Regions from separate parts of the Moritella sp. 24 genome, predicted to be linked through region 1. Evidence: riboswitches for the same ligand, from Rfam matches in the RefSeq annotation. Region 1 holds a riboswitch; the other holds the start of a gene.
The links. A riboswitch is a leader RNA that binds a small molecule or an ion and turns the genes downstream of it on or off. The one in region 1 is predicted to bind thiamine pyrophosphate.
Positions count from the first base shown of each region.

Region 1 (3,825 bases):
GTAATTACCTGAAGGTGCTGACATCGGTTGCGATTTTAAGAAAATGGCACTAAAAATCATCAACGCGACAGTAATCGCGACCTGAATAATCGCCAGTGCCACGGCTTGCTCTATATCAAATTCAAACTTGAGGGCTTGATAGATAGCAACTTCAAGCGTGGCAAAGTCAGGACCACCACCGAGAGACATAACAATCGCAAAACTGGTAAAGCACAGCATAAAAATAAGACTGATTAACGAGGGGAGTTGTTGCTTTATCTTTGGCCATTCTAAGGTGATAAATATATGGCGAGATTGTAAGTTAAGTTGACTGGCTAATCGCCAAGATTCACTCGGAATGGAATCTAATGTTTGCAATAAAATACGGGTGGCTAACGGTACATTAAAAAACAGGTGCGCGAGTAAAATACCGGTTAATCCATAAATGTAATGACCTGCATCGAGACCAACAAAACTAAGCAGTTGGTTTACCCAACCATTTTTACCATGTACAGCCACAATGCCAAAGATCGCGATAATAATTGGCAAGACTAACGACAAGTTAAATAGCTTAATGATGAATTGTTTACCAATAAACTCTCTGCGGGAAAATGCACGTGCAAGAGGGATGGCTAAGCCAATACTCAATACCGTGGATAATGCAGCCTGATAAAAACTAAAGCGGATAACATGCTGAGTGTAAGAATCAGCAAGTACACTGCTAAAGTCTAACTCTGCTTGTGAAAAGTTAAGGAGGGCGGTAAAGCTACCGCCTACAAGAATTAAAATGATGCTGATGGCGAGCAAAGCGCTACACCACCAGTATTTATGTGAATTGGAAATCATATCAATTTGCTAATTACTGAGTAACAGCATTACGCCATTCTTTAACCCAAGATTTGCGTGATTCAGCCACTTCTTCAGGTGTGAATTCAAGGGTTTTTGCTGGGGTGATTAATTTATCGAATTCACTTGGTAGTGCTGCCGCTTGTTTTGCTGGTAGCATCCAGTTACCTGTTGCGATCACATCTTGGAATGCTGGCGTTAGTACAAATGCCATAAATTGATCTGCAAGTTTCGGATTTGCTGCATCTTTCAAACGAGCTACAACTTCTGTTTGTTGGTAGTGACCTTCACTAAACTCTGCTGCTTTATATTTGAATTCTTTCTCTGCAACCATGTGGTAAGCCGGTGATGTGGTATAGCTTAATACCATATCCGCTTCGCCCTTTAAGAACATGCCGTATGCTTGGCTCCAACCTTTTGTGATCGTCACTGTTTTATCTGCAATTTGTTGCCATGCTTGTGGTGCTTTATCACCGTAAACGGCTTTAACCCATAACATGAGCCCTAGACCAGGTGTGCTGGTACGTGGATCTTGATAGATAATGTTGAGATCTTTACGCTCAACCAGTTCAGCCAAACTCGCTGGTGGATTTGCTAGTTTTTCACTGTCGTAGATAAATGCAAAGTGGCCATAATCGAATGGAATAAAGTATTTATTTGTCCATGCATTTGGCAATGATAGTACGCTGGTATCTTGCTGGTGCGGTGCAAGCAGTTTAGTTTTTTCTGCTTCAGCCATTAGGTTGTTGTCTAGACCTAATAATATATCAGCCTTGGTGTACTTACCTTCTAGTTTTACGCGGTTAAGAATACTCACACCATCTTCAAGCGCAACTAAATTAAGTTCGCAATTACACTCCGCCTCAAATGCTGTTTTTACTTTTGGACCCGGTCCCCAATCTGACGCAAATGAATCATAGGTATACACATTTAATACAGGCTTATCGGCTGCGTTAGCCAGTGGTGTTGTTAGTGCGGGTAATAGCAGGGCAGTACAAAGAGTTAATTTTTTGATAGTGTGCTTCACGGTTACTCCTAGAATGTGAAGCATAGAACTTATGACTCAGTTGGTCGAATCTCATTCCTATGCCAGCATTATCTGGTTCAAGTTATTACGGGTGTTATCTCAGCCACGCTGACTCTTCAATGAAAAGTCTGGTAGCACCCCGATGAGTGAGCGCACATTGTATTTTTATTTGTTCTAAAGTGCTAGTTAATTATTAGGGCGAAAATAGCTATGTTGATCGCATTATTACTCTTCAATAGCCCGAGTTAATAAATGATGACTATACTAATAAAAAGAGACGAATTAGTCATAGATTCGAATCATTTATAAACTATAGCAACAAGAGGGATATTGATGTGCTAAAAGCTAACTTGGAACGACGCAGTTATCATCGAATGTTAATCGATTCGCCAGTTCAAATAACCGATGAACAACAAAATGTAACTGCTATCTGCCGTGATTTAAGTGCCAGTGGGATGTCTTTAGATATATCTGATAGTTATTTCTCTTTGAATGACAATGTCAGTATCTTTTTACCTACAGGGGATACGCGAGTACCACCTTTGCAGGCTGAAGCAAAAGTCACGCGCATTGAACACAGTAGCGATGTTTATCAAATAGGTGTCGAATTTATTAATTTCACATAATGAAAATTATTGATATTAGAATACTAAAAAGGCCGATAGTGAATATATCATCTATCGGCCTTTTTGCGATTAACACCAATCGAAATGAAATTGACGGCGTTAATCTAGAGGGAATTAAGCGCTGATTTTAGCCGCGATTAAATCACCCATCTGTGATGTGTTTTGTACTGGTTTAGCATTTGTATCGCTGTGTAGATCGCCAGTCGCATAGCCTTCTTCTAATACAAATGAAACTGCTTGTTCAATTGCTTGTGCAGCTTCTTCTTGTTTTAGAGAATAACGTAGCATCATTGCAGCAGATAAGATCTGAGCAATTGGGTTAGCGATGCCTTTACCTGCGATATCTGGTGCAGAACCGCCCGCTGGTTCGTATAAACCAAAATCAGAATCATTCATACTTGCTGACGGTAGCATGCCCATAGAACCCGTGATCATTGCACATTCATCAGAGATAATATCGCCGAATAAGTTGCCGCACAGTAGCACGTCAAATTGCGATGGGTCTTTGATTAACTGCATTGCAGCATTATCTACATAGATATGTTCTAGTTCAACTTCAGGGTAATCCTGTGCTACTTCAAGTACCACTTTACGCCATAATACTGATGTTGCTAGTACATTTGCTTTATCAACAGATGTTACTTTATTACCGCGTAGTTTTGCTGCTTCAAAGGCGATGCGAGCAATACGATCAACTTCCGCACGGCTATATAACATCGTATCAAAACCTGTTTCATCAGCGCCTTCGCCTTTAGTACCTTTTGGTTGACCAAAGTAGATGCCACCTGTTAACTCACGTACTACAACTACGTCAAAGCCGTTATTTGAGATATCTGCGCGTAGTGGTGAGAATTTCTCTAGGCCTGCGTAAATTTTTGCTGGACGTAGATTACAGAATAATTTGAAGTGACCACGTAATGGTAATAATGCGCCACGTTCAGGTTGTTCTTGTGGTGGAAGTCCTTCCCATTTTGGACCACCGACAGAGCCGAATAAGATCGCATCTGAGTTTTCACACGCTGTTAGTGTGCTTGCTGGTAATGGTGTGCCGTGGTTATCAATCGCAATACCACCAACATCATTAAAGTCATAGGTTAGTTCTAAATTAAACTTACTTTGCACAGCAGCAAGTACTTTAATTGCTTCTGCCATTACTTCTGGACCGATACCATCACCTGGTAATACAGCAATATTGTGTTTTGTTACAGTCATCCTTAGCCGCCTTTTCTATTTATTATTAAATTACTATTATTGATTTTGTTTTTTAAGTTTCTGTTGCTCTACCGCATTTGCGCGATGGATATTATTCATTACGTGAATATAAGCCAGCGCAGAAGATTCAATGAT
Region 1 covers NZ_CP056123.1:653,505-657,329, forward strand. Annotated here, with positions in the region: gene thiP (thiamine/thiamine pyrophosphate ABC transporter permease) at 1-825, opposite strand, end outside; gene thiB (thiamine ABC transporter substrate binding subunit) at 839-1,852, opposite strand; TPP riboswitch at 1,891-2,004, opposite strand; gene HWV00_RS03060 (PilZ domain-containing protein) at 2,188-2,478, shown strand; gene leuB (3-isopropylmalate dehydrogenase) at 2,593-3,690, opposite strand; gene leuA (2-isopropylmalate synthase) at 3,727-3,825, opposite strand, start outside.

Region 2 (3,825 bases), 1.2 Mb from region 1:
CGCTTCTTGTGGTTCGTGAGTGATGAGCACAACGGTCTTATCTTTTAATAATTCGCAGGCAAGATCTTGTAATCGATAACGAGTGACGGCGTCTAATGCAGAGAAAGGTTCGTCCATTAATACCACGGGTTTGTCTTGCATTAATGTCCTTGCGAGTGCCACTCGCTGACGCATCCCACCCGAGAGTTGCTGAGGTAAACTGTCCGCATTATCAGCAAGACCGACTTTACTGAGTAAGTCGAGCGCTTTTTTTGTGTCACCTGCTGATGCCTCATCTCCGAATTTACTGCTAAGCTTGACGTTTTCGAGTACGGATAGCCAAGGTAATAGCAAGTCCTGCTGTGCCATGTAGGCTATATGCTGGGTCAAATCGAGCTGGGGTGATGGCTTTGATTTGGATTTCAAATCTGAGTCAATTGTTAGCGCTGAATAAACAGATATATCACCCGACCATTCCGTTTTTTGATTTAACAGTCCTGCCAAATGGCGTAGTAACGTTGTTTTACCACAACCGCTGCGCCCTAAAATGCAGGTCCATTGCCCTGCAAGCATTGTTATATTCAGCCCTTGTAATACAGGTGCTGTACTATCGCTGTATCGTAGGCGGCCATTACTAATTGAGATGTTCATGGCTTGGGTATGACTGATAGGGTCATTTTCGACCTGTATCGCTTTTGATGCGAGGTTAGACATTTTTGTGACCAGCGAAGAAGTGATGAACGGGACCATGACCGCTGCCTATCTCTAATTCATCGGCATGGGCGATAGCCTTAGAGATGTATTGTTTACCGAGTTTTACGGCTTGAAGTAGTTCATGTCCTTGCGCTAAATAAGAGGCTATTGCAGAAGAAAGCGTACAGCCAGTACCGTGCGTGTTGTTGGTATTGATGCGTTTTGCTGTTAACTGTTCGACATGATGAGGAAAGATAAGTAGATCGTTACTGTTTGTATCTTGTTCTAAGTGACCGCCTTTAAGTAGCACAGATTTGACATCAAGCTGGCATAACGCACTGATCATGTTTTGCATTTGGTGCTCATCAGTCGGAATATCAGAGCCAATCAATGCTGCCCCTTCAGGTAGATTCGGGGTGATTAAATCGGCAAGTGGGAATAGTTCTGACTTGAGTGTGCTGATCGCTGACTCTTTAAGTAAAAGGTCACCGCTGGTAGCTACCATTACGGGGTCGACGACTAAGAATTCAGGGTTATATTGCTTGATTTTATCAGCCACGACTTTGATTATTTCGCTGTCAGCTAACATGCCTACTTTAACGGCCACAATATTTAGATCGCTAAATACGGCATCAAGTTGTTTTTCGATATGTTCAAGTGGGATAGGGAAGATTGCGGAAACGCCGAGGGTATTTTGTGCGGTAATCGCGGTTATTACTGAACAAGCGTAGCTACCTGTTGCTGACATGGCTTTGATATCAGCTTGGATACCAGCACCACCACCACTATCAGAACCTGCAATCGTTAGTACGATAGGGGTCGATTGGTTTTGTGTTTTTGAGAGACTGTTTTCTGATGAAAAATCAGTTGATGTGTTTGTGATAGCCTTTAGCATAAATATCCCTAGAGCAGACGCACAGGAACTTTATCTAGCTAAGGATTTAGAGACGTAGAAAGTCAAATCATGAGAAGCGAGACTGATAGTTCCCTACGTCAGTGTTAACTGAATCAGGTTCAACGGGTCTCGCAATTTGCGATCTCAGCCTTTAGGCCCCCCGACTATGTAAGTGGTAATAGTAACAAGTTTTGCTAAAAGCGCAATAGACGCTCAAAAATTTCAATATTGGCGAAAATTAGCTTATTTACAATTAAGTACGCTATATGCTTTAGTAAAACCTTTTAGATCCATCTCTGATGTTTCCCAGCCTTTATGCCATTTCATTGCGAATGTTATTTTGTTATCAGATTTCATTGCACTAATTAATGTTTTGTATTCTTTGCCATAGGTTGAAATGAGGTAGTTGCGGCTTCGGCTAATGATTTCGATACTTGTGCCTGTCGAATATTGTGCATTGGTAAAGCTAATTATCTCTCCATTTTCACGTTTTACTTTGACTTGTGCTGGAAAAGTAAAGCTATCAAACCCTGCATATTCGTTATACGGTGCGCTAATCGCAAAGGTTTTACAGCTGATATGGTGATTGTAACCATCATAACGCAGGTGTGTGTATTCTTTTGTTTTATCAAACGGATCTGGCTGTAGATATTCAGCATAAAATTTGCCCGCAATTAAATCTGCTGCCGCGTATGTTTTACCTATGAATAGAAAAGAAAGAATCATAACAGTAATCAAATTTTTCATTAATGCACTCAGTAACTAAATTGATTGGGGTATTACCTTAAGGTAATTTGGGTAGTGTGACGACTATATATGAAAGGTGAGAATACTAATATTTCGTATCGCATTTAATTGTTTAATATGAAATATTTTATGGTTATATTTTAAGACTAATTGATAAGATTCTCTTGATAAGAGAGGTCAGTAATATCCGTATCACTGGCCTCTCGTCTACTATTTAGCGTCTACTATTTTCCTTTTGCTGATACTCCACTTGAGCAGGGGTCCAAAGGGTTTTCATATAATCAATAACAGCATTGATCTCTATTGGACTTAACGTCTCGCCAAAAGCGGGCATCGTCAGGCGTTTTGTTTTGTTAAAGGGATCCCGCCAACCTGTTTTTATCATTCGCTGTAACATGGCATCACTGTGTCGCCAAGTATGACCATCTTGGTTATGGGGTGGCGCTGGTAGTTCACCAAGGCTATTTGGTACTTTCCAACTTAGAGCGCCCTCGGCATTTTGACCATGACAAACACTGCAATTTTGTTGATATACCTTCAAGCCAATATTATGAGGCAAACGTTCAGTGGTATTGTTAGTTGATACTGCGTAACTTTTGGTTGTAAACGCAATGATCATGATAAAAACACTGGTGATTGTGAATGTTTTATTTCCCATCGATAACGTCCCAGTCTTGTGCTTTATCTGCACTTTTCATCAGTTTTCCGTTTTGTGTTCCAGCATAAATGATGCCCGAATCCGTGATGTGTAACGCACTGAACGTTGATTTTAGTACTGATATTTGGGTCCAATTTTGTCCGCCATCCTTAGTCAGAAAAATAGACTTATCTGTTGCCGCATAGATTTGTTTTGGCAGCTGAGGATCATAACTTAGCGCGGTTATTTCGCCTTGTAATTCACCTGCTTGGCTCCAAAGACAAAAGCAATCCATAGAGCGGCTGACACCATTACTTGTTGCCGTAAATATCCAGCCTGTTTGCATACTGTCTGGCATATCTGAATGAATGATGACATTGTTCATTTCAGGTGGACCACCATCGACTAACAGCCAGTTTTTCCCCGCATCTTCAGTGTGATAGATCCCTTGTGTGGGATCAATGGCATATAAGGTTTCTGGCTGTTGAGCATGTTGGGTGAGCGCTGTTATTGTCCTGCTGGCTAGTCCATTATTACGGGGCTCCCAGCTTTTTCCGTGATTAGAACTAGTAAGTACGCCTTGGGTTTGAGTTGCAATAAATATCTCGCCATTTTCATTATTTACCGCCACCCCTGTCAGGGTGATTACGGACTGAGGTAATGGGATTAATTCGCGGCTATTATCTTCCATATTAAGCTGAAATAATGCTTGTGAATAAGCTAGCATTAACGTCTTGTTGTCTGGGTTACTGGTGATTGATATAAGCGAACCGTTTGTACCTGTTTCTGCTACTGTCGCCATACTCGTACTCGCGAACATAATGAATACAAAGTAGTGGCAAACTTTACGTAAGACCTTGCGGGCAGGATGATA
Region 2 covers NZ_CP056123.1:1,841,615-1,845,439, forward strand. Annotated here, with positions in the region: gene HWV00_RS08310 (ABC transporter ATP-binding protein) at 1-693, opposite strand, end outside; gene thiD (bifunctional hydroxymethylpyrimidine kinase/phosphomethylpyrimidine kinase) at 686-1,567, opposite strand; TPP riboswitch at 1,641-1,740, opposite strand; gene HWV00_RS08320 (hypothetical protein) at 1,811-2,314, opposite strand; gene HWV00_RS08325 (cytochrome c) at 2,529-2,972, opposite strand; gene HWV00_RS08330 (hypothetical protein) at 2,962-3,825, opposite strand, start outside.
Region 2: it holds a riboswitch for thiamine pyrophosphate, as region 1 does, so the genes downstream of both, thiD (bifunctional hydroxymethylpyrimidine kinase/phosphomethylpyrimidine kinase) here and thiB (thiamine ABC transporter substrate binding subunit) in region 1, are expected to answer to the same signal.